DNA from 2 places in the Nonomuraea sp. K271 genome. Region 2 is predicted to be linked to the other one. Evidence: riboswitches for the same ligand, from Rfam matches in the RefSeq annotation. Region 2 holds a riboswitch; the other holds the start of a gene.
The links. Region 2 has a riboswitch for glycine ahead of gcvP (aminomethyl-transferring glycine dehydrogenase). Riboswitches for the same ligand answer to the same signal wherever they lie in the genome.
Positions count from the first base shown of each region.

Region 1: another riboswitch for glycine. It lies ahead of gcvT (glycine cleavage system aminomethyltransferase GcvT); the one in region 2 lies ahead of gcvP (aminomethyl-transferring glycine dehydrogenase).

Region 1 covers NZ_JAAAHR010000008.1:65,350-80,147, forward strand. The annotation lists gene GUY59_RS04465 (glutamine synthetase family protein) at 1-1,343, shown strand, start outside; gene GUY59_RS04470 (aldehyde dehydrogenase family protein) at 1,354-2,697, shown strand; gene GUY59_RS04475 (3-oxoacyl-ACP reductase) at 2,717-3,481, shown strand; gene GUY59_RS04480 (gamma-glutamyl-gamma-aminobutyrate hydrolase family protein) at 3,493-4,185, shown strand; glycine riboswitch at 4,239-4,336, shown strand; glycine riboswitch at 4,356-4,455, shown strand; gene gcvT (glycine cleavage system aminomethyltransferase GcvT) at 4,490-5,572, shown strand; gene gcvH (glycine cleavage system protein GcvH) at 5,569-5,958, shown strand; gene GUY59_RS04495 (L-serine ammonia-lyase) at 6,031-7,407, shown strand; tRNA gene GUY59_RS04500 (tRNA-Leu) at 7,466-7,548, opposite strand; gene bcp (thioredoxin-dependent thiol peroxidase) at 7,669-8,142, opposite strand; gene GUY59_RS04510 (DUF3618 domain-containing protein) at 8,294-8,623, shown strand; gene GUY59_RS04515 (amino acid deaminase/aldolase) at 8,650-9,843, opposite strand; gene GUY59_RS04520 (DUF6286 domain-containing protein) at 10,042-10,641, shown strand; gene GUY59_RS04525 (hypothetical protein) at 10,641-11,135, shown strand; gene GUY59_RS04530 (sensor histidine kinase) at 11,376-12,545, shown strand; gene GUY59_RS04535 (response regulator) at 12,559-13,209, shown strand; gene GUY59_RS04540 (ABC transporter ATP-binding protein) at 13,322-14,071, shown strand; gene GUY59_RS04545 (ABC transporter permease) at 14,073-14,798, shown strand, end outside.
Region 2 covers NZ_JAAAHR010000066.1:20,247-35,044, reverse strand. The annotation lists gene menD (2-succinyl-5-enolpyruvyl-6-hydroxy-3-cyclohexene-1-carboxylic-acid synthase) at 1-776, opposite strand, end outside; gene GUY59_RS23010 (o-succinylbenzoate synthase) at 773-1,666, opposite strand; gene GUY59_RS23005 (AMP-binding protein) at 1,769-2,914, shown strand; gene GUY59_RS23000 (hypothetical protein) at 2,958-3,272, shown strand; gene GUY59_RS22995 (RNA polymerase sigma factor) at 3,453-4,805, shown strand; gene GUY59_RS22990 (hypothetical protein) at 4,873-5,271, opposite strand; gene GUY59_RS22985 (TetR/AcrR family transcriptional regulator C-terminal domain-containing protein) at 5,386-5,946, shown strand; gene GUY59_RS22980 (DUF5999 family protein) at 6,146-6,343, shown strand; gene GUY59_RS22975 (alpha/beta hydrolase family protein) at 6,310-6,981, opposite strand; gene GUY59_RS22970 (hypothetical protein) at 7,063-7,410, shown strand; gene GUY59_RS22965 (tetratricopeptide repeat protein) at 7,501-8,298, opposite strand; gene gcvP (aminomethyl-transferring glycine dehydrogenase) at 8,392-11,223, opposite strand; glycine riboswitch at 11,403-11,501, opposite strand; gene GUY59_RS22955 (MerR family transcriptional regulator) at 11,560-12,180, opposite strand; gene GUY59_RS22950 (bifunctional nuclease family protein) at 12,328-12,798, opposite strand; gene ftsR (transcriptional regulator FtsR) at 12,931-13,590, opposite strand; gene GUY59_RS22940 (FHA domain-containing protein) at 13,658-14,170, opposite strand; gene GUY59_RS22935 (mannose-1-phosphate guanyltransferase) at 14,447-14,798, opposite strand, start outside.

The sequences.
Region 1 (14,798 bases), on a different contig from region 2:
TTTCCGTCAGCGAGCTACGCGACGAGGTGGCGTCCGGGCGGATCGACACCGTGCTCCTCGCGATCGCCGACATGCAGGGCAGACTGCAGGGCAAGAGACTGTCCGCGCGCTATTTTCTCGACGAGGTGCTGCACCACGGCTCCGAGGGGTGCAACTACCTGCTCGCGGTCGACGTGGACATGAACACCGTGGCCGGCTACGCGATGTCGTCGTGGGAGCGCGGCTACGGCGATTTCGTGATGAAACCCGACCTGACGACGTTGCGCCGGGTGCCGTGGCAGGAGGGCACGGCCCTGCTGATGGCCGACCTGGCCTGGGAGAACGGCGGCGACGTGCCTCCCTCCCCTCGCCAGATCCTGCGCAGGCAGCTCGCCCGGCTCTCGGAGCGGGGGCTGACCGCGTACGTCGGCACCGAGCTGGAGTTCTGCGTCTACGAGGACACCTACGAGCAGGCGTGGCAGCGCGGCTACCGCGACATGTCGCCCGCCAACCTCTACAACGTCGACTACTCGCTGCTGGGCACCGCCCGCATCGAGCCCCTCCTGCGGCGGATCAGGCGCGACATGGAGGGCGCGGGGCTCTACGTCGAGTCCGCCAAGGGCGAGTGCAACCTGGGCCAGCACGAGATCGCCTTCCGCTATGCCGAGGCGCTGCGGACCTGTGACAACCACGCCATCTACAAGAACGGCGCCAAGGAGATCGCCGCCCAGGAGGGCAAGTCGATCACCTTCATGGCCAAGCCGAACGAGCGTGAGGGCAACTCCTGCCACATCCACATCTCGCTCAGGAGCGTTGACGGGGACCCCGTGATGGCCGGGCCGGGGCCGTACGGGCTCTCGCAGCTCGGCGCCCACTTCATCGCCGGTCAGCAGGCCTGCCTGCGCGAGCTCACCCTTCTGTACGCCCCCAACATCAACTCCTACAAGCGCTACATGCCCGGCAGCTTCGCCCCCACGGCGATCAAGTGGGGCGTCGACAATCGCACCTGCGCGCTCAGGCTCGTCGGTCACGGGCTGTCGCTGCGGATCGAGAACCGCGTGCCGGGCGGCGACGTCAACCCCTACCTCGCGGTGGCGGGGCTGGTGGCGGCCGGGCTGCACGGCATCGACAACGAGCTGCCGCTGGAGGACGCGTTCGAGGGCAACGCCTACGACTCGGGCGCGGAGACCGTGCCGCACACGCTGCGTGACGCGCTGCCCCTGTTCGAGGGGTCGAAGCTGGCACGCGAGGCGTTCGGCGAGGACGTCGTCGAGCACTACGTGAACAACGCGCGCGTGGAGCTGGCGGCGTTCGACGCGGCGGTGACGGACTGGGAGATGTTCCGTGGTTTCGAGCGAATGTGACGGGTGACCGATGAAGATCGTCAATCCGGCGACGGAGGACGTCATCGCCGACGTCGAACTCGCCGACGCGGCCGAGGTGGACCGGGCGGTGGAGCGTGCCAGGACGGCGTACGCCGCCTGGCGGCAGGTCGCGCCGGGCGACCGGGCGCGGCTGCTGCGCAGGTTCGCCGATCTGGTGGACGAGCACGGAGAGGAGCTGGCGCGGCTGGAGCTCGCCAACGCCGGGCATCCGATCGGCAACGCCCGCTGGGAGGCGGGCGCCGTACGCGACGTGCTGCACTTCTACGCCGGGGCGCCCGAGCGCGACCACGGCAAGCAGATCCCGGTGCCCGGCGGCGTGGACGTCACCTTCCAGGAGCCGCTGGGCGTGGTGGGCGTCATCGTGCCGTGGAACTTCCCGATGTTGATCATGTCGTGGGGGGTGGCCCCCGCGCTGGCGGCCGGTAACACGGTGATCGTCAAACCGGCCGAGTGGACCCCGCTGACCGCGCTGAGGCTGGCCGAGCTGGCCCTGGCGGCGGGCCTCCCCGAGGGGGTGCTCCAGGCGCTGCCCGGAGCGGGGGAGGTCGCGGGCGCCCGGCTGGTGGAGCACCCGGGCGTGGCCAAGATCGTGTTCACCGGCTCGACCGAGGTGGGCAAGGAGATCGCAGCCAAGGCGGCGGCCCAGGTCAAGCGGGTCACGCTGGAACTAGGCGGCAAATCCGCAAATATCATTTTTGCGGATGCCGATCTCGACAAAGCCGCGCAAGCCGCCCCCTACGCGGTGTTCGACAACGCCGGACAGGACTGCTGCGCCAGGTCCCGGCTGCTCGTCCAGGCCGGCGTGTACGACGCCTTCATGGAGCGCCTCACCGAGGCCGTACGCGGCGTCGTCGTCGGCGACCCCCTCGACGAACGCACCGAGATGGGCCCGCTGATCAGCGCCGAGCAGCTCGACCGCGTACGCGGCTTCGTCCAGGGCGCCCCCTACCTCCAGGGGTCCTGTCCGGCCGGCAAGGGCTACTGGTTCCCGCCGACCGTGCTCACCCCGGACGTCACCGACCGCGCGTTCACCGAAGAGATCTTCGGGCCGGTCGTGTCGGTGGCGCCCTTCGAGGAAGAGGCGGACGCCGTACGCATCGCCAACGACACCCCGTACGGGCTGAGCGGCTCCGTCTGGACCCGCGACGTGGGGCGCGCGCTCCGCGTGTCCAGGGCGGTCGAGGCGGGCGCGTTGTCGGTGAACTCCAACGCGGCGGTCCGCTACTGGACCCCGTTCGGCGGTTTCAAGCAGTCAGGGCTGGGCCGGGAGCTCGGGCCGGACGCCCTGGCGGCGTTCACGGAGACCAAGAACGTCTTCATCTCCTGGGAGTGAGGTAGAAAGCGACGTGCACATGAAGCGGCTGCAGGACCGGGTGGCGATGATCACGGGCGCGGGCGGCGGCATCGGGCTGGCCACCGCGCGCAGGTTCGCCGACGAGGGCGCGAAGGTGGTCTGCGCCGACCTGGACGAGGAGGCGGGCGTCAAGGCCGCGAACGAGGTAGGAGGCCTGTTCGTACGGGTCGACGTGGCCGACGAGGACGACGTCGTCCGGATGTTCCGTACGGCGTTCGACACCTACGGCAGCGTGGACATCGCCTTCAACAACGCCGGCATCTCGCCGCCCGACGACGACTCGATCCTGGAGACCGGCATCGACGCCTGGCGCCGCGTCCAGGACGTCAACCTGACCAGCGTCTACCTGTGCTGCAAGCACGCCATCCCCTACATGCGGCGCCAGGGCAAGGGCTCGATCGTCAACACCGCGTCGTTCGTGGCGGTCATGGGCTCGGCGACCTCGCAGATCTCCTACACGGCGTCCAAGGGCGGGGTGCTGGCGATGTCGCGCGAGCTGGGCGTGCAGTTCGCAAGGGAGGGCATCCGGGTGAACGCGCTGTGTCCCGGCCCCGTGAACACGCCGCTGCTGCGGGAGTTGTTCGCGAAGGATCCCGAGCGGGCGCAGCGGCGGCTGGTGCACGTCCCGCTCGGGCGCTTCGCGGAGGCGTCGGAGATCGCGGCGGCGGTGGCGTTCCTGGCCAGCGACGACGCGTCGTTCATCACGGGCAGCGAGTTCCTGGTGGACGGCGGCATCTCCGGCGCCTATGTCACGCCGCTCTAGGGGGGTTCATCGTGCGACGTCCCGTCATCGGGGTCACGTGTTACGTGGAGCCGGCGACGTTCACGGTCTGGCAGGACATGCCGGTCGCGCTGCTGCCGTACATGTACGTGGAGCAGGTCGTCCGCGCCGGCGGGCAGCCGGTCGTGCTGCCGCCGGCCGGGGAGGCCGCGCGGGTGGTGGACCGGCTGGACGGGCTCGTGCTGGCCGGGGGCGGCGACATCGATCCGGCGAGGTACGGGGAGACGCCGGAGGAACGTACCGGCTATATCCGCAAATTTCGTGACCAGGCCGAGTTCGCCCTGTTGGCCACGGCCCTCGACGCCGAGCTGCCCTTCCTCGGCATCTGCCGGGGCCTCCAGGTGCTCAACGTCGCCCTAGGCGGCAGCCTCCACCAGCACCTGCCCGACGTGGTCGGCCACACGGAGCACTCCCCCGCGCCCGGCCGATTCGGCCACCTGCCCGTCACCGCCGTCCCCGGCACCCGCCTGGCCAAGGCGCTGGGCACGGCGCCCGTGACGGTGCCGCACTACCACCACCAGGCCGTCGACCGCCTGGCCCCGGGCCTCACCGTGACCGCGACGGCCGCCGACGGCACCGTCGAGGGCGTGGAACTGGACTCGGGGCCGTTCACCGTGGCGGCGCAGTGGCATCCGGAGGCGGCCGAGGACCACGCCCTCTTCGAAGCCCTGGTCGCGGCCTGCTGAGGGGCGAACGCGACAAGACCCCCAAATCACTACTAGGCTGGCGGGACACACCAGCAAACCGTGCGGGAGAGCATCCTGACAGCCGGTCAGGGTCCCTGAAGGAGCAAGCCCTCCCCGCAAACCTCTCAAGGCAAAGGACCGCACGGCTGACCGGGAGCACGTCTCCTCGGAAGGTGACCTCTGGAAAGCAGGCCCACGTGGCCTCGCCGAAGGTGAAAGTCCGGCAAAACTCGGACGAAGCTCTCAGGCATCGATGACAGAGGGGGAGGATGCTGGCATCCAATCCTGTCCTGAGGTGCGATAAATGTCCCGACCTACTCCGCTACGAGACGTGCACGAAAGCCTCGGCGCGACGCTGACCGACTTCGCAGGGTGGCTCATGCCACTCCGGTACGGAAGCGAGTCCGCGGAGCACAGGGCCGTCCGTGAGGCCGCCGGACTGTTCGACCTCTCGCACATGGGCGAGATCTTCGTGACCGGGCCGCAGGCCGCACAGGCGCTGGACTACGCGCTGGTCGGTCACCTGTCGGCCGTGACGCCGGGACGAGCCCGCTACACCATGATCGTCAACGAGCGGGGCGGGGTGCTGGACGACCTCATCGTCTACCGGCTCGCCGACGAGGAGTTCATGGTCGTCGCGAACGCCTCGAACGCCGAGAAGGTCGCCGGCGAGCTGGAGAGCCGTTGCAAGGCGTTCGACGCCGTGGTGGACGACCGTTCGCCGCAGTACGCGCTGATCGCCGTCCAGGGGCCCCGCGCCCAGGAGATCCTCGCCACGCGCACCGACGCCGACCTTGCCGGGCTCAAGTACTACGCGGGCCTGCCGGGGCAGGTCGACGGGCGGCAGGCGCTCATCGCCCGTACCGGCTACACCGGCGAGGACGGGTTCGAGCTGTTCGTGGCCAACCAGGACGCGGTGCCGCTCTGGCACGCGCTCATGGCCGCGGGCGAGCCGTACGGGCTCAAGCCCGCCGGCCTGTCCAGCCGCGACACCCTCAGGCTCGAAGCCGGCATGCCCCTGTACGGCAACGAACTGAGTGCCGAGCTGACCCCGTTCGACGCGGGGCTGGGCAGGGTGGTGAAATTCGACAAGCCGGGAGACTTCGTCGGCCGGTCGGCGCTGGAGGCGGTCAAGGACGACCCGCGGCGCCGGCTCGTCGGTCTGGTCGCCCGGGGCCGCCGGGTGCCGCGCCACGGCTACCCGGTCACCAAGGACGGCGCCGTCGTCGGCGAGGTCACCAGCGGTGCTCCCTCCCAGACCCTGGGCAAGCCCATCGCGCTGGCCTACGTGGACACCGGCGCCGTCTCAGGCCTGGCTGTGGACATCCGGGGCAGCCATGAACCCATGGACCTGGTCGAGCTGCCCTTTTACAGGAGGAACAAGTGAGCAACATCCCTGACGACCTGAGCTACACCAAGGAACACGAGTGGGTTTCCGGGGTCGAGGACGGCCTCACCGTGACCGTCGGCATCACGGCCTACGCCGCCGACGCCCTTGGTGACGTCGTCTTCGTGCAGCTCCCCGAGGTCGGTTCGATCGCCGAGCCGGGCGACTCCGTCGGCGAGGTCGAGTCGACCAAGTCGGTCAGCGAGATCTACACGCCCGTCGGCGGCGAGATCGTCGAGGTCAACCAGGCCATCGTGGACGACCCGAGCCTGGCCAACAGCGACCCGTACGGCGAGGGCTGGATGTTCCGGGTGCGCATGGAGGGCGACCCCGAGGATCTGCTGTCCGCCGAGGAGTACGCCGCGCTCACCTCGGGCGAGTCCTGACCCTGCCAGGCCTCATCGGCCGACGCCGGGGCTCGCGGCCGGGCCCCGGCACTCATGAAGGGCGCATCATCAATGGCGATCAGCGTCTTCGACCTATTCAAGATCGGCATCGGCCCGTCGAGCTCCCACACGGGAGGCCCGATGGCCGCCGCACACAAGTTCGCCCGCGGGCTGCACCAGGACGGCCTGCTGCCGCGCGTGGCCCGCGTCGAGGCCATCCTGTACGGCTCGCTCGGCCTGACCGGCAAGGGCCACGGCAGCGACAAGGCGGTCCTGCTCGGCCTGTCCGGGGAGAAGCCCGAACTGGTCGACGTCGACACCATCGACGACCGTCTGGCCGAGATGCGCGAGTCGGGCACCGTCCGGCTGTACGGCAGCCACGAGATCCCGTTCGTCGTCGGCCAGGACCTCGTCTTCGAACGCAAGATCACGCTGCCCGAGCACCCGAACGGCATGCGCTTCACCGCCTACGACGCGGCGGGCGAGGGGCTCAGGGAGAAGGTCTACTTCTCGGTCGGCGGCGGCTTCGTCGTGGACGAGAAGGCCACCGGCGCCGACCGCATCAAGCCGGACGACACCGTCGTGCCCTATCCCTTCACGACCGGCGAGGAGCTGCTCAAACACTGCACGAACACCGGCCTGTCGATGTCCGGGATCATGCTGGAGAACGAGAAGGCGTTCGGGCGCACCGAGGAGGAGGTCCGCGCGGAGCTGCTGCGCCTCTGGCAGGTCATGTCGGAGTGCGTGCGCCGCGGCATCTCCAAGGAGGGCGTCCTGCCCGGCGGGCTCAAGGTCAAGCGCCGCGCCAACCAGCTGCACCGCCGCCTGCAGTCGGAGCCGGCCGAGAAGGACCCGCTGCAGGCCATGGACTGGGTGACGTTGTTCGCGCTGGCGGTCAACGAGGAGAACGCCGCGGGCGGCCGCATCGTCACCGCCCCCACCAACGGCGCCGCCGGCATCATCCCGGCGGTCCTGACGTACTACACCCGCTTCGTCCCCCACGCGGACGAGGACGGCGTGGTGCGTTTCCTGCTCACGGCCGGCGCGATCGGTGTGCTGTTCAAGGAGAACGCCTCGATCTCGGGCGCCGAGGTGGGCTGTCAGGGCGAGGTCGGCTCCGCCTGCTCCATGGCCTCGGCGGGCCTCACGGAGGCGCTCGGCGGCACGCCGGAGCAGGTCGAGAACGCCGCCGAGATCGGCATCGAGCACAACCTGGGGCTGACCTGCGACCCGATCGGCGGGCTCGTGCAGATCCCGTGCATCGAGCGGAACGCGGTCGCCTCGAACAAGGCCATCACCGCGGCCAGGATCGCCCTGCGCGGCGACGGCCGCCATTTCGTGGCCCTGGACAAGGCGATCAAGACCATGCGCGACACCGGCCGCGACATGCTCGACAAGTACAAGGAGACCTCACGCGGCGGCCTGGCCGTCAACGTGATCGAATGCTGACGTGGTGCCGAGTCAGTCGAAAATGCCCGGCCTATGACAAAGGCCGGGCGCTCAATTGTGCGGGCGGGGGGATTCGAACCCCCACGGTGTCACCACCAACAAGACCTAAACCTGCCGCGTATGCCATTTCGCCACGCCCGCGCGGTCCCCGCCTTAAGCGGGCTCGTGACAGTTTAGCGCTCTGGGCGGGGGCGGGGCGCATCCGTTGATGACCCCGGCATTGAAGGGCACGGGCCATTTCGCCGGGGCCCGCGAACCGGCTCAGGCCAGGCCCAGCTTCTTCTTCAGCGAGGCCACGTGTCCCGTCGCCTTCACGTTGTAGAGGGCCTGCTCAACCTTGCCGTCACCGTCGATGACGAACGTCGAGCGGATGACTCCCACGATCTCCCTGCCGTACGACTTCTTCGGCCCATAGGCGGCGTACGCCTTGTGGACCACGAGGTCGGGGTCGGACAGCAACGGGAACGTCAGGGCGTCACGCTCGACAAACTTGGCCAGCTTTTCCGGTTTGTCCTTCGACACGCCGAGGACCGCGAAACCTTCGGCGGTCAACTGGCTGAGGTTGTCACGGAAATCGCAGGCCTGCTTGGTGCAGCCGGGCGTCATCGCGGCGGGGTAGAAATAGAGGATCACCTGCTTGCCGCGCTGGTCGCCGAGGGAAACGGGGGTTCCGTCGGCGGCGGGTAGCGTGAACTCGGGCGCGGCGTCGCCTGGCGCCAGCTTGGTCTCTGTCATGGGCCCTCCTCAGTGCTTCCCGCAAACCTACCGGCCCGGCCGCCGTGCCGTACGGCCTGCCGACCTGACAGACTGATCACGACCACAACGGACGGAGCTCGCACGGCACACGAAGCGGGCGCGGCCACGCGTACGGTCGAGAGGAGACGCCATGGCTGACACCGATCCCGACGAGTTGGAGCGGCGGATCGCGCGGACACGCGCCGAGTTGGCGCAGACGGTCGACGCCATTGCCGACCGGGTGAGCCCCAAGCGGGTCGCCGAGCGCACGGTGACCGACGTCAAGAGCAGGGCGGGGCAGTTCGTGGCGTCCGTGGGCGACGCGCTCGGGGTGGCGCCGCGGCCGGTCGCCTACGACGACGATCCCGAGCGGTTGTGGGAGGACGAGCGGCCCGACCTGGGTCCCGTCCTGATCGGGGCCGGGGCGCTGCTGATCGTGGGGGCGGCCATCGTGCTCTGGCGCCGCCGCAGGCGCGGCTGACGCCTCCGCGCGGCCTCCGGCGCTGATCAGAGGAAGGTCCTCCCCTCGCCTCTGTACGTCGGCGCCGACCCGGCCAGGGTGTCGCCGTCCACGAGGTGGAGCGTGTCGAAGCGCTCGCACAACTCGCCCGCCTTGGCGTGCCTGAACCACACGCGGTCGCCGATCCGCAGGTCCTCGGCGGCCTGGCCGAGCAGCGGCGTCTGCACCTCGCCCGCGCCCTCGTCCGGGGAGTAGCGCAGCCCGGCCGGCAGGTACGGCTGCGGCAGGCGGCTGCTGCCGGGCTCGCCCGAGGCAGGATAGCCGCCCCCGAGCACGGTCGCGATGTCCGGTGCCGGGCGGCGTACGACCGGCAGGGCGAAGAGCGCGGCCGGACGGCCGGTGAAGCCGCGGTAGAAGTCGAACAACCTCGGGTGGAAGAGGCCGGATCCGGCCGCCACCTCCGTGACGGCCTTCTCGCGTACGGTGCGCTCGACGCAGCCGGTGCCGCCGCCGTTGACGAACTCGAGGTCGGCGACCCGGCGGACGGCGTTCACGACGCGGCCGCGCCGCACGATGAGCTCGCGGGCGGAGCGGGCCTGCATGAGCCTGATGGCGCGGGTGAGGAGGGCGTTGCCGGGAGGGTCGTCGCCGACTCCGGCGATCTGGGCCTCGTACGCCAGCAGCCCGGTCAGGCGCAGCCCGGGGCGTTTGGCGACGGCGGCGGCGAGGTCGGCGGCGTCCTCGGGCTCGCGGATCGGAGAACGGAGAGCTCCCGCCCGAAATTTCCCGCCGAAAGCGACATATCCGGCGTCGATGTCGATGCAGATCCGCAGCTCGGCCCGCGGATGCACACCTGCCACGGCCGCCTCGATGAAGTCGAGGTGCGCGAGCGAGTCGACGGTCACGGTGACGCGCCCGGCCGCGACCGCGTCTCCGGCCAGCTCGGCCAGCGCGTGCCGGTCGGCCGTCGGATAGGCGACCAGGACGTCCTCGAAGCCGTGCCCCGCCAGCCACAGCGCCTCGGGCAGCGTGAACGCCATCACGCCCTGGAAACCGTCCATGGCCAGGATGTGTTCGAGCAGCGGCCGGCTGCGCACCGACTTGCTCGCCACCCGGATCGGCTTGCCCGCCGCCCGGCGTACGAGCTCGGCCGCGTTGGCCCGCATGGCCGCCAGGTCGAGGATCGCGAACGGAGGCTCGATCGCCGCGGTGGCGCGATCATAGCGCTGGCGGGCATCCATACCAGCAGCGTAACGGCTGGTCGGCGCCGAACCCAGGGGCCGGACGCGCGGACCAGGCACAGCGGCCCGCACCGGCACGGACGGTGGGAGCGGTGACCGGGCTTCCCCCGGCGAGCCCTGGTCCCCGTAATGATCGGGCAAATCGGCGGCGAGGGTGCGGTACAGAGCAGGCGGCCCCCCTGTACGTGTGTCCCTGTGATGACCACGCTTCAGCAGATACTGCCCGGCGCCGCCGCCACCCCACGGCTCACCGGACTGCGCAGGGCGAACAAGGCGCTCAGACCGGCACGGACGGTCCCGGGGGCCGTCGTGGCGACCGTGCTGACCGCCGGGATGGGCCTGACCGCGGCGGAGCTGGTGTCGGGGCTGCTCGGCACGCCGCTCGGCTGGGTGCCGGTGAACGAGGTGGTCGAGCTGGCGGGCAGGACCGCGTGGCTGAAGGTGTCCACCGCCGCCCTCGTCGTGGCGGGCATCGGCGTGCTGATGGTGCTGCTGGCCGTCGTGCCGGGCAGGTCCAGGCTGGTCGCGGTGGAGACGTCGGACCCGCTGATCGTCATCGGCATCACCCGCTCGGGCCTGCGCCGTACGCTCGCCGCCGCGGCCCAGCAGGTGGCGGGCGTGGACAAGGCCCGGGTACGCCTGCGCCTGCGCACCATCGAGGTCACCGTCGTGACGGACGCGGAGAGCACCGGCGCGATGCTCAGGCAGGTCGGCACCGCGGTGGGCGACCGGCTGGCGGGCGTGGGCACGCTCGGCACGGGCGAGGTCGTCGTCCGGCTGCGCAGGAAGGCGCTGTGATGCGGCAGTACGCCGGCAACCGGATCGGGCTGGCCGTCGTGGGCGCCGTGCTGGCGGCGCTGGGGACGTACGCGTGGTTGCGCGGCGAGGACCGCCTGTCCGGCCTGCCCGCCAAGGGCAGGGTGGCGCCGGCGCAGTTGCACCGGACGCTCGCGGAGGAGCCGTGGAGCCTGTGGCTGCTGGCCTTCGCCCTGGTGCTCCTGTCACTGGTCTCACTGCGCTGGCTGCTGCTCTGCCTGGGCTGGGGCCGGCGCGGCACGCCCAACGGCACGGGCACCGCCATGTTGTTCGTGGGGCTGAAGAACGTGGAGGGCCTGGGGAAGGCGAGGGTGCGAGTCGGCGACGACGGGCTGCGGATCAGCGTGACCTGCCCGTCGGAGGCGGACATGGGCGCGGTGGTGGGCAAGCTCGACCAGGACATCGTGGGGCGCATCCGGCGCGAGATCCGCGACGACGAGATGAGCACCGTGGTCAGTCTGCACGTCCGACGTTAGGCGCGGGACGGCCTACTGGGTCGCGCGGCGCTTCGTCATCGCCGCGCGACCCGGGCGTCATGATCATGATCCACCATCACGATCTCCCTTTACTCACCCACGAGGGGCGCTCCCGAGCACCCAGCATGCCCGATCGCGCGTAAGCCGAGCGTAAGCGCCCGTGACGTCAGACCTGGGTCGTACTCGCACTTCACCCTTCAGGCTGACCAAGACCCCACTGTAGGTACATATCGTGAGGACGTGTTCGGTAGCGTACAGGCGTGGTCGAGGCGCCACGAGAAGGTGGCCGCCGTCCTGCGGGTGGCGCCGCTAGGCGCGCTCTGTCTGCTGACGACGGTGCTGTACGCGGGCAGCGGCGCACCCGGCGGCGGCGTCCACCCCGGCGTGATCTGGTACGTGGGGGTCTCCGCGGTGCTGGTCGTACCGCTCGTGTGGCGCGAAAGGCCACGCCTCTCCTTCGCCGTCATCGCCCTCGTCAGCTTCGTCCAGTGGCTGGCGGACGTCGGCCCGGTGCCCGCCAACGTGGCGGTGCTGATCGCCCTGTGGGGCGTGGCCTACCGGTGCGCGTTCCGCTGGGCGCTGGCGGCCCTCCTCGTGACCGAGGTCGGGGTGTTGCTGCTGCTGATCGACCGGCTGGTGCCCACGTTCGGCATGTTCTCCACCGGCTCGATCCTCGTGGTGACGATCTGGCTGACCGGCCTGTACGCCAGGACGCGCAGGCACTATCTCGAAGGGCTGGAGGAGCGGGCCGAACGGGCCGAGCGTGAGCGCGACCAGCAGGCCAGGATGGCGGCCGCCGCCGAACGCGCGAGGATCGCCAGGGAGTTGCACGACGTCGTGGCCCACAACGTCAGCGTGATGGTGGTGCAGGCCGACGGCGCCGGCTACGCCCTCGACCACGATCCCGAGCAGGCCCGCCAGGCCGTCACGACCATCTCCAGGACCGGCAGGGCCGCGCTCGCCGAGATGCGCAGGCTCGTCGGGGTCCTGCGTGAGAACGAGAACGCGGACCCCGACTACACCCCCCAGCCCGGCCTGGACCAGGTGGAGAAGATGGTGCGGGAATCGGCGGTGCCCGCCCGGTTCCGCATCGGCGGGACGCCCACCGACCTGCCCGAGGGCCAGCAGCTCGCGGTCTACCGCATCGTGCAGGAGGCGCTGACGAACGCCCTCAAGCACGGCGGCCCCGGCGTTCGGGCGGACGTGGAGATCGACTTCACCGGCCCCGACGTGCTCGTACGGGTGAGCGACGACGGCCGGGGCGCGGCGGCGCCCCGGAGCGCCGACGGGCACGGCCTGATCGGCATGCGCGAGCGCGTCGGCATGTACGGCGGCGACGTCTCGGCCGGCCCTCTGCGGGGCGGCGGCTTCGAGGTGCTGGCCCGGTTGCCCATGGCGGAAGCGGCGTAGAGGAGGCGGCCGGGTGATACGCGTGATGCTCGTCGACGACCAGGAGTTGTTGCGGGCCGGGTTCAGGATGGTGCTGGACGCTCAGCCCGACATCGAGGTCGTGGCCGAGGCGGGCGACGGGGTCACCGCGCTGGAGGTCCTCAAGGACACCGAGGTCGACGTCGTGCTCATGGACGTGCGCATGCCCCGCATGGACGGCGTCGAGGCCACCCGCCTCATCGAAGGGGCGAAGGTGCTGATCCTCACCACGTTCGACCTCGACGAGTACGTGTTCGCGGCGGTCAAGGCGGGCGCGGCCGGGTTCCTGCTGAAGGACGTGCCCCCGGCCGACCTGGTCAACGCCATCAGGCTCGTGCACGCGGGCGACGCCGCGATGTCGCCGCGCACGTTGCGGCGGATGCTGGAGACGTTCGCCGCGCAGCTCCCGAACGAGGAGCCGACGGCGGCGGACGACCTGACGCCGCGCGAGCGCGAGGTGCTGCTCATGGTGGCGCGCGGCCTGTCCAACGGGGAGATCGCGGCCCGGCTGGCGGTCGCGGAGGCGACGGTGAAAACCCACCTGGGCCGGGTGCTGGCCAAGCTGGGCCTGCGAGACCGGGTGCAGGTGGTGGTGTACGCGTACGAGGCCGGTCTGGTCGTGCCGTCCCATCGGCCGAAAGGCTGACCGGGGTCGTCTGCGGGCGCACCCGAAGTCCCTCCTCAGGGCCCATGGATCGCCGAACCTCCACACCTAGCGTGGGTCGGGTCGAAACCCGCCCCCGCAGGGAGAAGGAGTGATGGTGACCCTCACCGAACGCCGAACCGCGCCCGCTGTCGTGGCCACGGATCTGACCAAGGTGTACGGCCAGGGCGACGCCCGGGTGCACGCCCTGCGCGCGGTGAACGTGGCCTTCGCCACCGGCGCCTTCACCGCCATCATGGGCCCGTCCGGCTCCGGCAAGTCCACGCTGATGCACTGCCTGGCCGGCCTCGACACGGCCACGTCGGGCACCGTGCACCTTGGCGACGTGGAGCTGACCGGACTGTCCGACCGGCAGCTCACCCTGCTGCGCCGCGAGCGGATCGGGTTCGTCTTCCAGGCGTTCAACCTGCTGCCCACGCTGACCGCCGAGCAGAACATCCGCCTGCCCCTGGAGATCGCCGCCCGCCAGGCCGACCAGGCGCTGTTCGACCGCGTCATCTCGACCGTCGGGCTGACGGACCGGCTCTCGCACCGGCCGACCGAGCTGTCCGGCGGCCAGCAGCAGCGCGTGGCCGTGGCCAGGGCGCTCATCAGCAAGCCGCAGGTGATCTTCGCCGACGAGCCGACCGGCAACCTGGACTCCCGCAGCGGCGCCGAGGTCCTGTCGTTCCTGCGCGTGTCGGTGCGCGAGCTGGGCCAGACCATCGTCATGGTCACGCACGACCCGGTCGCGGCGTCGTACGCCGACCGCGTGGTGTTCCTGCGCGACGGCGAGCTGGTCACCGAGCTCGCCACGCCGACGCCGCAGAGCGTGCTGGACACGCTCGTGAAGCTGGAGGCGTGAGGTGCTGAAGACGGCTCTGGCCGGGCTGCGCGCCCACACGTTCCGGCTGCTGCTGACCTCGCTGGCGATCATGCTGGGCGTGGGGTTCATCGCGGGCACGTTCGTGCTGAACGACACCGTACAGGCTGGTTTCGACCAGCGGGTCAGCGCCGACGCGGGCAAGGTGGACGTCGCCGTCCTGCCCAAGGGCTCCGGTGCCGTGCTGTCCGAGCGGGTGCTGGAGCGCATCCGCGGCCTGGACGGCGTGACGGAGGCGCAGGGTCTCGTACGCGGCGCCGCGCCGCTGATCGGCAAGGACGGCAAGACCGTCGGAAACCTTCCCACCACGGCCGTCTCGATCGTCACCGGCCCGCTCGACCGCGCCGACATCGTCGCCGGCACCGGACCGGGCACCGACGACCGGGCCGCCGTGCTCGACGACAACACCGCCAAGGCCCAGGGCTTCCGGCTCGGCGACACCATCACCGTGCTCGACGCCGGCAAGGCCGAGCACCGGTTCAAGCTCGTCGGTCTTCTCGACACCGGCGTCGACCAGGAACTCTCGTTCACCGGCGCGGTCGGCTTCACCACGGCCACCGGGAAGCGCATGACGGACTTCAAGGGGTACCACGAGATCGACGTCGCCGGCACCGCCCCGGGCCTGAAGCAGGCCGTCGCGGCGGCCGTCGGCGACGCGTACACCGTCAAGACCGGCCACGAGCTGGCCTCCGACCTGGCGAGAGCGGCG
Region 2 (14,798 bases):
TAGGTGGAGACGGCGTGGTCGCCGTAGCGGCCGCCGCCGTTCGGCTCCGACAACACCGGCCAGCCCGCCATGCCGGCCGCGGCGACGTAACGGCGCACGTTGGCGGCGCCGTCGCCGACCACGAGCACCCCGCGCCTGGTCGGCGGGAGGTGCAGGGCAACCGGCGGGGGCGCGACCCTGGCCCGCACCCAGGGGCCGTTGGCGGCGCCGTCGAGCGGCTCGCACCACGTGGTGTCGCCATCGGGGATCAGCGGCTCCCTGAAGGCCAGGTTGAGGTGCACGGGCCCCGGCGCGGCCGGGCCCGACGCCCGCTGGTAGGCGCGGCAGGCCAGCGACCGCCAGTAGGCCACCTGCCCAGGCCGGTCCTCCGGCACGCCGACCTCGGCGAACCAGCGGGTCGCGCCGCCGTACACCTTGAGCTGGTCGATCGTCTGGTTGGCGCCGGTGCCGCGCAACTCGGGCGGGCGGTCGGCGGTGAGCACCAGCAGCGGCACGCCCGCCTCGCTCGCCTCGATCACGGCCGGGTGGAAGTTGGCCACGGCCGTGCCGGACGAGCAGATCAGCGCCACCGGGCGCTCGGAGCGTTTGGCCAGCCCCAGCGCCAGGTAGGACGCGGACCGTTCGTCGATGCGCACGTGCAGGCGCACCCGCGACTCGGCGTACAGGGCCAGCGCCAGGGGCGCGGAGCGGGAGCCGGGGGCCAGCACGACATCGGTCAGGCCGCAGCGCACCAGCTCGTCGACCAGCACCGTGGCCAGCGCGGTAGCGGGGTTCAACGTGACGCCTCCTGCATCCGGCTCAGCCACTGGGGAGATTCGATTTCATATGACGACAAATGCTGATAATTCACTGTCGGGCGCCGCACGGCCAGCCGCCCGTCCACCGGCACCAGCGAGTCGTCCACGACGTCGCCCGACAGCAGCGACATCGTCCCCAGCCCGCACGCGTACGGCAGCGACGGCAGCGCCGCGGCCAGCGCCAGCCCCGCGGCCAGCCCCACCGACGTCTCGACCGCGCTGGAGACCACCGCGGGCAGCCCGCACGCCTCCACCACCCGCAACGCCGCGCGCACCCCGCCCAGCGGCTGCACCTTGACCACCGCGATGTCGGCCGCCTCAGCCGCCCTGACCCGCAGCGGGTCCTCGGCCCTGCGGATCGACTCGTCGGCCGCGATCGGCACGTCGCACGCGCGCCGCACCGCCGCCAGCTCCTCGAGGGTGGCGCACGGCTGCTCGGCGTATTCCAGGTCGAACCGGCCGAGGCGGTTGAGCCGGCGCACGGCCTCACCGACCTCCCACGCGCCGTTGACGTCGATCCGCAGCCGGCCCGACGGCCCGAGCGCGTCGCGCACGGCCTCGACCCTCGCCACGTCGTCGTCGAACGTCTGGCCCCGCTCGGCCACCTTGACCTTCGCCGTGCCGCAGCCGGAGCGGCGCACCATGTCGTGGGCCCGCACGGGATCGACGGCCGGCACCGTCGTGTTCACGGGAACGCTGTCGCGCACCGGCTCCGGCCAGCCCTCGAAGGCCGCCTCACGGGCGCAGGCCAGCCAGCGGGCGCACTCGCGCGGACCGTATTCGGGGAACGGGGAGAACTCGCCCCATCCGGCCGGACCGTGCAGCAGCACCCCCTCCCTGAGGGTCTGCCCGCGAAAACGCGTGCGCATCGGGATGCGGAAGACATGGGCACTGACCTCGGGCGCCGCGGGAGAACGCGTCACGACCCTCCCTGCACATCTGTCCGACCTGTCGCCACTAACCTTACGAGCATGTGGAGGAACCCGTCGCATCCGGACCGTCCGCTTCTTGCCATTGTGCAGCCTCCAGGACCCGCCCTGTTCGCGGCGATCCGCGACGCGCTCGAGGGCGACGGCCCCGCCGTGCTCCCCCTCCCGCCCGGCCACTCCGAGGCGCCGCTGGCCGCGCTGCGCCCCACCCACGTCAACGGGGCCCTGCACGGCGGCGGCGAAGGCGTCCCCGGCGACGTGGCGGTCGTCATCGCCACCAGCGGCAGCACCGGCGCCCCCAAGGGCGTGCTGCTCTCGGCCGCGGCCCTGCACAGCTCGGCGACGGCCTCACTGCGCCGCGTCGAGGCCTCTGAGGGCGAGCGCTGGTTGTGCTGTCTGCCGGTCTCGCACGTCTCGGGGCTGCAGGTGCTCGTACGCTCCCTGCTGTCCGGCAGCGAGCCGATCATCCATCCGTCGTTCGACCCGCATGCGGTCCTCGCCTCGGGCGCCGACCACGTCTCCCTGGTGCCCACCCAGCTGCACCGCCTGGTGGAGCTGGGGGCGGACCTGTCGGTCTTCCGCACGATCCTGCTCGGCGGCGCCGCCGCCCGGCCCGACCTGCTGGAGCGGGCCGCGGAGCTCGGGGCACGGCTGGTGACGACGTACGGAATGAGTGAGACGTGCGGCGGCTGCGTGTACGACGGCCAGCCCCTTTACAATGTAGATCTCAAAGTCGGCGAGGACGGCCGGATCAGGGTCGCCGGGCCCGTGCTCTTCTCCGGCTACCGCTTCGGCGGGCCCGCCCCGCTCGAGGACGGCTGGTTCGTCACCTCCGACCTCGGCGAGCTGACCGGGGGCCGGCTGCGCGTGCTGGGCCGTGCCGACGACGTCATCAACACCGGCGGCGAGAAGGTCGTGGCCGGCGCCGTGACCGCCGTGCTGTGCACGCATCCCGAGGTGGCCGACGCCGCCGTGTTCGGCGCACCCGACCCCGAGTGGGGTGAGCGGGTCACGGCCGTCGTCGTCCCGGTCAACCCCGACACACCTCCCACGCTTGCACAATTAACGGCATACTGCCGCGATAGGCTTCCCCCCTATGCCGCCCCGCGCGAACTACGCCTGGAGCCCCGGCTGCCGCTGTTGCCGAACGGAAAGACCGACCTTGTGCGGTTGAGGGCAGGAACCTGATGAGTTGCGGCTGCGTCAAACCGGGGAAAGGGAGGGAGCCTTCATGGACCAGACCCGCAAGATGTGGGCATCCGCGGCCGTCGTCGGCGTGATCGTGGTCGGAGGCGCCTCAATCGCGGCGGCCGCCTCGGCGGGCAAGCTGGAGCAGAGGGGCGAGGAGACCCGGGCCGTGGTGGAGAAGGCGTCGCCGTCCAGCCACCCGGAGGCCTCGACACCCGGCCCCACCGGCGACGACGTCGTCGTCTCCCGCGAGGTCAACCCGGATCCCGGCCAGGTCATCGAATACTGGACCGGCGAGCGCATGGAGGACGCCGACCCCATGCCGATGCCCGAGGTCTCGATCGAGGTGGGCGACTAGCGAACGAGCCGAGGGGTGGTCCGCCGAAAGGGGCGATCCACCCCTTTTTCATGACATTCGTCCGCACGGGGAACAAATGGCGGCGATTGGCGTTATTGATACTGGTGCGCCGTGCGGACACGAAGCCGCCCCACCACAACCTGCCTGATCGCTTCGACTCCGTACGGAGGAGGTGTCCTCATGCCCAGAACCGCCTTGGCGACCCCGGCGTCTCTCGACCAACTGCTCGAACGAGGGCGAACCCAGGGTCACCTATCTCTGGCGGAACTGCGGGACGCGTTCGGCAGAGCCGGCATCAGCCCCTCTGAGGGCCGCACGATATTGCGGGAGCTGTCAGAGGCCGGCGTGAGCCTGGCCGCCGAGAACGAGCCGTCTCTCAGCACCGCCACCCCCAGCAAGAACAGTCAGAAGACCAGTCAGAAGAAGGCAGAGACTTCCAAGAAGCCTTCGCGGGCAAAGACTACCGGCCGCAAGGCGGCCGAGGCAAAAATCGCCTCCCCCGCCGACGTGCAGACCGCCGTCCCCGCGGAGCCGAAGCCGGAGCATGAGGAGGACGTACCTGAAGAGGTCGACCTGAACGCCGAGGACGACGGCGAATCGACCGATCTGGACGACGCCCAGTCGGTCATGGGCGACTCGGTGCACACCTACCTGAAGTCCATCGGCCGCCGCACACTGCTCACCGCGGCGCAGGAGGTCGAGCTGGCCAGGCGGATCGAGGCCGGACTGTACGCCGAGTACAAGCTCGAGACGCAGCCCGACCTGCCGCCCGACCTGCGGGAGGACCTGCACATGGTCGTCAAGGACGGCAAGCGGGCCAAGGACCACATGCTGGAGGCCAACCTGCGCCTGGTCGTGTCGGTGGCCAAGAAGTACACCGACCGCGGCATGTCGCTGCTCGACGTGGTCCAGGAGGGCAACCTCGGACTCATCAGGGCGGTGGAGAAGTTCGACTACACCAAGGGGTTCAAGTTCTCGACGTACGCCATGTGGTGGATCAGGCAGGCCATCCAGCGTGGCTTCGCCGACTCCGCGCGTACGATCCGGCTGCCTGTGCACGTGCTGGAGATGTTGTCCAAGCTGTCGCGCATCGAGCGTGACATGCACCAGCGTCTGGGACGCGAGCCGACCCCCGAGGAACTGGCGGTCGAGCTGGACAAGACCCCCGATCAGATCGAGGAGCTGCTGCGCACCAGCCGCCAGCCGATCTCGCTGAACGCGACGATCGGCGAGGACGGCGAGACCACGATCGGCGACCTCATCGAGGACGTCGACTCCCCCGAGGCGTCGGAGATCGTCGACCGCCAGCTGCTGGGCGACCAGCTGCGCGGCGTGCTCGACAACCTCTCGCCGCGCGAGTCGAAGATCATGGCACTGCGTTTCGGTCTGGTGGACGGCAAGCCGCACACGCTGGACGAGATCGGCAAGCACCTGGGGCTGACCCGGGAGCGGATCCGCCAGCTGGAGAAGGAGTCGCTGTCCAAGCTGCGCCACCCGAGCAACACCCGCCCGCTGCTCGACTGGGCCAGCTGACGGAGAGCCCCGGCACACAGCGTGCCGGGGCTCATCTCTTCCGCGGCGCTCCTGGAGCGGCCGGGTGTCAGGCGGTGGCGGGCACCGGGCGCGGTATGCGCGGGATGTTCCACAGCCGGTTGTGCTCGCGCAGCGTGCGCAGGCGCTCGACCTCGGCCGTCCACATCGCGCCTCCTGGCGTCGCCTTGGCCTTGCGGCGCGCGATCCGGTCGTCGTAGGCCTTCACCCCGAACGTGGCCCGCTGCCCAGCCTCGGCGGCACGCAGCGCGTCCGTCAGCGCCCGGTCGAGGGCCTGGCCCGCGGCCATCAGCTCGATGTCGTCGGCCTCCGCGGCCTTCAGCTCGCGCAGCGTCCGCTCGGCCTCACGGGCCTTCTCGATCAGCTCGGGGTAGCTCCTGGAGATCTCCTGGTCCGCGTGGAAGCGAACCTCTGCCTCCCGGCTCACCCGCGGACGGAAAAACGCCATCGACTCGGCCCCTTCACGCTGTGGTCACTCGTCCCGATGCTTAGGGTACGCCGTCGCGCGACACGTGCGGAAATCGGCCCGTGGCGAGCTCCTTTACATAGTAAGATGATCTCCATGCCCGCCAAGCGACCACCCGTGCCCCTTTCCCGCGAGCGCATCATCGAGGCCGCGCTCCACATCGCCGACGGCCAGGGCCTGCGCCGGCTCACCATGCGCCGCCTGGGCGACGCGCTGCAGGTGGAGGCCATGGCCATCTATCACCACCTGCCCCGGGGCAAGGAGGCCCTGATGGACGCGCTGGCCGAGCACGTCACCGCCGTCCAGGTCGAGCAGCGCCCGACCTGGCAGGAGACGGCCAGGGCCTGGTGCAGGGCGAGCAGGGAGACACTGCGCGAGCATCCAGGTGTGCTGGCCCTGGCCCTGACCAAGCCGCCCAAGGGCGCCACCGCGCTCGCCGTCAAGGAGCAGGTCGAACAGCTCGCCGACGCGGGACTGCCCGACGCCGCCGAGGCCGTGCGCACGCTCCGGGCCTTCGTCTTCGGCAGCGTCGCCGTCGAGGTGCAGCAATCAGGTTGGGCCGACCCAGACGTCGATGAATGGGTCAGACGGGATGAAAGAGCAGATACCGACTTCGAGCGTGGGCTCGACGCTCTCCTCAAGGGATTGCAAACGTGATGCGCGTGTCGCGCTTGGCCGGTTATCCTGCATAAGGCACGCTGTGTCGAAGGTCACACGCACCAGGGATCCTCCTGTAACAGCCCGAACGGGCTATGTCGGAACGCGTGACACAGTCGCACACTTGCCAGGACAACAACCGAGCCGGCTCCCGCCCCTCCAGAACGGGAGCATCCCACGAGATATCGGAGGCACGCCGATGTGCCCGCACGACCCGGCCTGTCCGGATGCCGAGGCGCCTGACCGCGAGGCGGCACGCACCCTCGCCTGCCACCCCGAGCAGGGGTGGAGCCTGCTCTGCAACGGCGTCGTCCTGTTCGAGGACACCGGCGAACTGCTGCCCAGCGGCACCGTCATCGCGCCTCACCGGCCCGATCCGCTGGTGGGCGCGGCCTGATCCCCACGCGGGCGGCGCCGCCGGCCGCGGCTGCCCTGCCGTGGCGGCCCGCCGTAGCGGGTGATCCATCCCGCCACGACCTCGCCCACCCGGGCGGGGTCCTTTTTCAGGTCATGGCCCTCCCCCGGCAGCACCACCAGGCGCGCGGCATCCGCGGCGTCCGGCACCCCGAAGGGGTCACGATCACCGTTCACGACCAGCACGTCCACCCCGGCGCCACGTAGCTCGCCGGCCCGCGATCGCTCGGGCCTCCCCGGCGGATGCAGCGGAAAGGCCAGCGCCACCACCGCCGCCGCGCCGACCGCCTTCGCCGTGCGGCACGCCACCCGTGCCCCGTTGCTCCGCCCACCCTGCACGAGCGGCAGCCCTGGCAGACGCGAGCGCAGCTCCGACAGCACGATCTCCCACGCCTCGTCCTGCCTGTCCGGCGAGCCCGGCGCCCGCGCCCCCGCCACCCTGAACGCCTGCGTCACCCGCGCCACACTGGCGCCCACGCCCATGGCGGCCTCGCGCACGGCCAGCAGGTCGGGAGCGTCCACTCCCCCGGCCGATCCGTGGGTCAGGACCAGCAGCAGCCGCGCGTCGGGCACCTCGTCGATCTCCACGAGCGCGGGCCCGCGAGGGGTCGTCACCTCCATGCCAGCACCGTACCTGGGGAGGAGGGCGCGCTACCTCTCAGGTCGGATGACGACACCGCATCCGGGATGGATGATGACCATATGCCGGACCAGCGCCCCCTCAGGGAAGATTTCCAGGCCACGCTCGACGCCCGTCGCGATCTCGGGCCTGACTATGAGGAGGCGCTCGTCGACTCGTTCGCTGAGCGCCTCGACGCCACCATCGCCGCCCGCGTACGCGCCGAGCTCGACCGCGACGCAGCCCCGCCGCACAAGAAGTCCACGCCGGGGGCGCCGATGATCCCGGTGGCGCTGGGCTCGATGGCCATGGGCATCCCGCTGACGGCCATCGCGTCAGCCAACGCCGGCCTGGTGGGGCTGATCATCACGTGGCTGGCCATCGTCGTCATCAACGTGGCCGCCGCCGCGGCCGTCATGCGCCGCGGCTGACCTCACCACGACGGGACCGACGGAGGGAACGGGAGCACCTCCGCCGTCCCAGGGCGTCCACCCGGACCCGCCGCAGGCCTGCGGGCCGGATCAGGTGTCGCGCTGGTAGCGGAGCCTGACCTCCGCCGCCAGGGTCTCGTCGGCGTGCTCCAGCCCGTACGACCAGACCCGCGCCGCGTCGTCGTCGCGCCCGCGCAACGGCAGGGTGCGCGCGAGCAGCTCGATGGCCAGCGCGCTCGTCTGCGCGTCCGCGCCGCCCTCCACGGTCTCGGCGAACTCCGCGCAGGCCAGCTCCAGATGCGCGATGCCGAGCCGGACCCGCAGCCCCGGTGCCTCGTCCCCGGGCGCGGCCTCCAGGGCGTCCAGGAGCAGCTCAGCCGCGGCCCCGGGCTCCCCGTGCTCCATCAGCAGGTCGGCCAGCTCCTGCGCGGCGTGTGCGGCGATCTCGCCGTCGCCCCCGGCCATCGCGGCCCGCAGCTCCCGCTCCGCCTCCTCCAGGTCGTGCGCCCGCACGGCCAGCCGGGCCAGCGCGAGATGGGCCAGCGGGACGTACCCCGCCGCGCCGACCCCCAGCACGGCCTGCCAGGCGGCCCTGGCCTGCTCGGCCCGCCCCTCCCGCTCGAACCCCTGGGCCAGGTGGCAGGCGGCCTGGGAGGCGTATTCGGGGTGGCCGGTCGCCAGCGCGGTCCTCGCGGCCGCCCTGGCGGCCTCGACGTCGCCGCGCTCCTCCAGCACCACGGCCAGCCCGACGGCGGCCTGCGCCCTGTCGGGCTCGTCGGGGTCGGCGGCGAGCTCGCGCAGAATGGCGGCGGCGCCGTCGAGGTCGCCGCGTTCGGCCAGGCGCCGGGCGGTGTCGAGAGGCGGGGTCTCCAGCTCTGAGGACGTCAAGAGAGCTCCTTCTGGCGACGGTCGCCCCGAGCCTAACGACTTCCGGCGATCATGTCTGCCGGGTTGACGCCGAAGGCCTGGCTCACCCGGTGACTAGTCCTCGTAAGCCTCCAGCGGGGGGCACGCGCACACCAGGTTGCGGTCGCCGTAGGCCTGGTCGATGCGGCGGACCGGCACCCAGTATTTGCCGTCGCGCAGCGACGGCAGCGGGTAGGCGGCCTCGGTCCGCGCGTAGGGGTGGTGCCATTCGTCGGCGCTGACCGACTCCGCGGTGTGCGGCGCGTTACGCAGAGGGTTGTCCGTCTTGTCGTAGTCGCCGGACGCCACCTTCGCGATCTCGCTCCGGATGGCGATCATCGCGTCGGCGAACCGGTCGAGCTCGCCGAGGTCCTCGCTCTCGGTCGGCTCGATCATGAGGGTCCCGGCCACGGGGAACGACATGGTGGGCGCGTGGAAACCGTAGTCGATGAGGCGCTTGGCCACGTCGTCGACGGTGATGCCCGTCTCCTTGGTGATCTGGCGCACATCGATGATGCACTCGTGGGCCACCAGCCCGCCGCGCCCGGTGTAGAGCACCGGGTAGTGGGGGGCCAGCCGCTTGGCGAGGTAGTTGGCCGACAGGATGGCCTGCTCGGTGGCCGCCGTGAGCCCGTCGGAGCCCATCATCCTGACGTACGCCCACGAGATCGGCAGGATCCCCGCCGACCCGTAGGGGGCCGCGGAGACGGGCCCCACCGGCGAACCGTCGCGCAGGGGGTGGCCGGGCAGGTAGGGGGCCAGGTGGCCGCGGACCGCGACCGGGCCGACGCCGGGCCCGCCGCCGCCGTGCGGGATGCAGAACGTCTTGTGCAGGTTGAGGTGGGACACGTCGGCCCCGAACTCGCCGGGCTTGGCCAGCCCGACCAGCGCGTTGAGGTTGGCCCCGTCCACGTAGACCTGGCCGCCAGCCTCGTGCACCTTGGCGCAGATCTCGGTGATGGTCTCCTCGTAGACGCCGTGCGTGGACGGGTAGGTCACCATGATCGCGGCCAGCGCGTCGCGGTGCTTGGCGATCTTGGCGTCGAGGTCGTCCAGGTCGACGTTCCCGCCGGAGTCGCAGGCCACGACCACGACCCTCATGCCGGCCATGACGGCGCTGGCGGCGTTGGTGCCGTGCGCCGAGGAGGGGATGAGGCAGACGTCCCGCCGGCTCTCACCGCCCGCGCGGTGGTAGGCGCGGATGGCCAGCAGCCCGGCGAACTCGCCCTGGGAGCCGGCGTTGGGCTGGATGGAGACGGCGTCGTAGCCGGTCACCTCGGCCAGCCAGCGCTCCAGCGTGCCGATCAGCTCGAGGTAGCCCTCGACCTGGGCGGCGGGCGCGTAGGGGTGCACGGCGGCGAACTCCGGCCAGGTGATCGGCTCCATCTCGGTGGTCGCGTTGAGCTTCATCGTGCAGGAGCCGAGCGGGATCATCGACCGGTCGAGCGCGATGTCCTTGTCCTGCAGCTTGCGCAGGTAGCGCAGCATCGCGGTCTCGGAGCGGTGGCTGTGGAAGACCGGGTGGGTCAGGTAGCCGGACTCGCGCAGCAGCGAGGAGGGCAGCGCGTCGGCGGTGCCCTCGGCGTCGGTGCAGGGGGTGGTGACCCCGAAGGCGGCCTGCACCGTGGCCAACTCGGCGGCCCCGGTCTTCTCGTCGCAGGCGACCGAGACGTGGTCGGCGTCCACCTGCCAGAGGTTGACGCCCCGCTCGGCCGCGGCGGCGACCACGGCGGACGCCCGCCCCGGCACGCGTACGAGCACGGTGTCGAAGAACTCGGCGTGCACGACCTCCAGGCCCTGCCCGCGCAGCCCTTCTGCCAGGGCGACGGCGTGGCGGTGCACCCGGCGGGCGATGCGGCGAAGGCCCTCCGGGCCGTGGTAGACGGCGTACATGCCGGCGATGACGGCCAGGAGGACCTGCGCGGTGCAGATGTTGCTGGTGGCCTTCTCGCGGCGGATGTGCTGCTCACGGGTCTGCAGGGCCAGGCGGTAGGCGGGGTCGCCGTCGGCGTCGACGGACACGCCGACCAGACGGCCGGGCAGCTGCCGCTGCAGGCCCTCGCGTACGGACATGTAGGCGGCGTGCGGCCCGCCGAACCCGAAGGGCACCCCGAACCTCTGCGAGGAGCCCACGGCGATGTCGGCGCCCAGCTCGCCGGGTGCGGCCACGAGCGTCAGCGCCAGCAGGTCGGCGGCGGCCACGACGAGGGCGCCCGCCTCGTGCGCGGCGGCGGCCACGGCGCGGAAGTCGCGCAGCCGCCCCGACGCGCCGGGGTACTGTACGAGCACGCCGAAGCACTCGGGCAGCTCGCCGTGGAGGGAGTGCTCGACGAGCGTGATGCCGAGCGGCTCGGCCCTGGTGGCGAGCACGGCCTTGGTCTGGGGCAGCGCGTCGGCGTCGACCACGAACACGGCGCTCTTCGACTTGCCCGCCCTGCGGGCCAGCGTCATGGCCTCGGCCGCGGCGGTGGCCTCGTCGAGGAGCGAGGCGCCGGAGACGGGCAGGCCGGTGAGGTCGGAGACGACGGTCTGGAAGTTGAGCAGCGCCTCGAGGCGGCCCTGCGAGATCTCCGGCTGGTAGGGGGTGTAGGCGGTGTACCAGCCCGGGTTCTCCAGCAGGTTACGGCGGATGACGGCGGGCGTGACCGTGTCGTGGTAGCCCAGCCCGATCATCGAGGTGACCACCTGGTTGCGATCGGCCAGGGCGCGCAGCTCGGCGATGGCCTCGGCCTCGCCTGCGGGGGCGGGCAGCGTGAGCCGGTCTTTCGCCCTGATGGACTCGGGCACGGCGACCGCGACCAGGTCGGCCACGGACTCGAAGCCCACGGCCTCGAGCATGCGCTGCTGCTCGGACTCCGAGGGGCCGATGTGCCGGGACGAGAACGGCGGAGCGGACAGATCGGTCATGGAGATGCCTCCCGAGGCTGTGGAGACCGGCGCCAGGGCGCGGGCGTGTGCCGGATCTCCCCCTCTGTCAGCGCGGACCCCGGACAAGCGCGGGGTCGCGACCTGAGAGCTTCACCCCCGGTGGGGCTTGCACCGTCGGTGAGGCGCGCCTGGCGGGTGCGCCTGCTTTCCAGAGTTGCCTCGCCCGAGCGGTACGGGATGCCTGAGAGATTCCGGGGAGGGTTGCTCCTTCGGCGCCCCGGAGCCCAGGGGCCCGGGGACTCTCCCGCACGGGGTCGTCGGCCTTTCTGCCCTCAGGTTACTACGCCCGGTTCGTACGGATGTCAGGAGCCGTGCTCACCGGGTGCGGCGGGCACGGCGGCGCCGGGCCAGTTCGTCAGCGGGGTGGTCGGCCGGGACGGTGTCCTCGGCCGCCGCGCGTTCCCCCGGCAGCTCCGCGAGGGAGCCCTCGACCTCGCGCCAGACCCGGCCGAGCGCGATGCCGAACACGCCCTGGCCGCCCTGGAGCAGGTCGATCACCTCGTCGGCCGAGGTGCACTCGTAAACACTGACGCCGTCGCTCATGAGCGTGATCTGTGCGAGGTCGGCCACCCCGCGGTCACGCAGGTGTTGCACGGCCGTGCGGATCTGCTGCAGCGACACCCCGGTGTCGAGGAGCCGCTTGACGACCTTGAGGACCAGGATGTCGCGGAAGCTGTAGAGACGCTGGGAGCCGGAGCCCTGCGCGGCTCTTATCGTGGGCTCGACCAGGCCCGTGCGCGCCCAGTAGTCGAGCTGCCGATAGGTGATGCCGGCCGCCGAGCACGCCGTCGGCCCGCGGTATCCGATGTCACCCGGCAGCGCCGCGGGCTGTTCGTCGAAGAGCAGGCCCTGCTCCCCGGCACGCTGCCGCGCGCTCTCGCGCCGCACCGGATCTTCCTGGCCGGCCGTCTTTCCCTCGCCGCTGCTGACCGCCACGCGGACCTCCGGCTTTCTCTCATCCCGTGGCCTGATCTGGGGGTATGTGAAGCGCAGCCACGGGTTTCACTTGCACCGTAGGACCGCGACCATGCTCAGTCAACGATCCGGCTCGGCGCGTCGTGAAGCGTAAATGCACTGAAATACCTACCCCGCCCGGCCGAAGTCCTCGGGAGTGATCGTGTCAAGAAACTCCCTGAACTTCTCCACCTCGTCTTCCTGGTCGTCCGGGATGATCACCCCGGCTTCCTGGACGACCTCTTCGCTGGCGAAGATGCGCGCCCCCGTGCGCAGGGCGAGCGCGATCGAGTCGGACGGCCGCGCGCTCACCTCCACGCCGTTGGAGAACACCAGGTCGGCGAAGAAGATGCCGTCACGCAAAGCGACGATGTTGACCGCCCGCAGGCCTACGCCCAGAGCACTCAGCACGTCTCGGAAGAGGTCGTGGGTGAGCGGCCGCGGCGGAGGCTCCTCTGCCTGGGCCAGGGCGATGGCCGTGGCTTCCGTCATGCCAATCCATATAGGAAGGAACCGCTCCCCGTGTGCCTCCTTCAGCAAGACGATCGGCTGATTTGTGGGCATTTCAACCCGAACGCCCACAACCTCCATCTGCAACACGGGCTGCTCCGTATTCCTGACCGGTGTCCCGGCACAGCTATTTGGTCGTTGCTTCTGCTGACTGGCTTCTGCAATTCAACGTAACACCCGGCGGGCCTGGAATGTGCCCCCGCCTCCCAGCTCGCTGCGGTCTCAACGCCCCAGGACGGACCGGACGCCCGTGCGCACAAGGGATGCGTGCAGGTCGAGCAGGAGCGAGGAAAGCTCCCTGGCCGCCTCGTCGGCCTCGCCGATGGCGCCGGGGGCGCGGCGCTTGAGTATCGGCGCGACGGTCTGCTCCACCAGGCCGCACTCTCGCTCGGCCGCCGCCTTGACCGCGCGCAGGTGCCGGGCGCGCAGGCCGAAGCGGGCCAGGGCGCCGACGGTGCGCGCCACCGTGAGCGCCTCCTCGTCGTAGCGGCGGGCCACCGGGGCGAGCAGGCCGTAGTCCTCCAGCTCGTCGAGGGTCTCCTCGTCGATGCCCGCGGCCTCGATCAGCTCGGCTCTGCTGAGCCTGATCTCCTGCTGGTCGTTGTCCTGGACGGCTCGCGGGCGGCCGAAGCCCTCCGCCATCTTGTCCTTGATCACCCGCAGCGGCAGGTAGTGGTCACGCTGCTCGGTGAGAATGAAACGCAGCTGCTCCACGTGCAGGTGCGTGAACTTCCGGTAGCCGGACGGGCTGCGTTCGGGCTCGATCAGCCCTTCCCCCTCCAAGAACCGGATCTTGGAGATGGTGACATCGGGAAACTCGCCCTGCAGCAGCGCGAGCACCTCCCCGATGCTCATGTGCGAGCGTGCCGCCTGTGACGTCATGCGCGCTCCTCCCCTTGCCGCATGGCCAGGCACGAGACGGCGTACGCCGGTCGCCCGCTTCGCCCCCTCATGCCCCGGAGTTGCCCCGCATCAGGAAGACAAGGCGGAACTTACCGATCTGCACCTCGTCACCGGAGTGCAGGGGAACCTCCTCTATCCGCTCCCTGTTGACGTAGGTGCCGTTGAGGCTCCCCACGTCGCGCACCGAGAACTGACCGCCGCGGTGGCGGTAGAACTCGACGTGGCGGCGGGAGACCGTGATGTCGTCGAGGAAGATGTCACTCTCCGGATGGCGCCCGGTCGTGGTCAGGTCTTTGTCGAGCCGGAAGCGGCTGCCCTGGTTGGGCCCCCTGGTCACCGTGAGCAGAGCCGCGCCGGGCGGCAGCTGCTCGACCAGCGCCCGCTCGGCCAGGAGCATGTCGCCTGTCTCAGCCTCATACGCCTCGATTCCCGCCACCGAGATCGTCGACGTGGTGTCCCCGGAGACCTCGAGTCTGGTCAGCGGTGACCCACAGCGGGAACAGAAACGGGCATCCTCGGGGTTGGCGTGCCCGCACTGCGTGCAGTAGACGCTCGGCATCGATCGGCTCGGCCTCCTACCGCGAAGACGCGGCGACGGTGCTCTGGAGCGCGCCTCGCTTCGCTTTTTCAAGTTTGCGAATGCCGCAACTTACGCTGATCAGCGGCAAAGGTCAAGACGGCGGCGCTGGACTGTGGTCAGGACGCAGACAAAGTTACCGCCGCCCCCGCCCTGCGGTCCATGCCGCCGCGCCTTTCTACATTACGATCTTGCGGGACCTTCTGCGCACATCGTGCTCCGCCCGTTTTCCCGGCCCCAGCCACGGCGTGCCGGCGGTCATGTGGCGGCCTGTTCCACGATGCGGGCCCAGCGTTCGAGCAGTGCCTGCGCGCCGTCCATGTCGGACGCCTCCGCCCACAGGTCGGTCACGGGCTCGGCGGCGGCCGGCAGCACCAGCACCCAGCTGCCGTCGTCGCGGGCCACCCGCACCCCGTCGGTGGTGTCGATGCGGCGGCCCTCGGGCTCGGCCTCGGCCGCCTCGATGACCGAGCGCATGACGGCGCCCTTGGCCGCCCACGGTGTCGGCACCGTCCGCCTGAGAAGTCTGACCTCGGGAATCCTGGCGTCGATCTGGCTGAGCGACAGGCGGGTGCGGGCGACCAGGCCGAGCAGGCGCAGGAACGCGGCC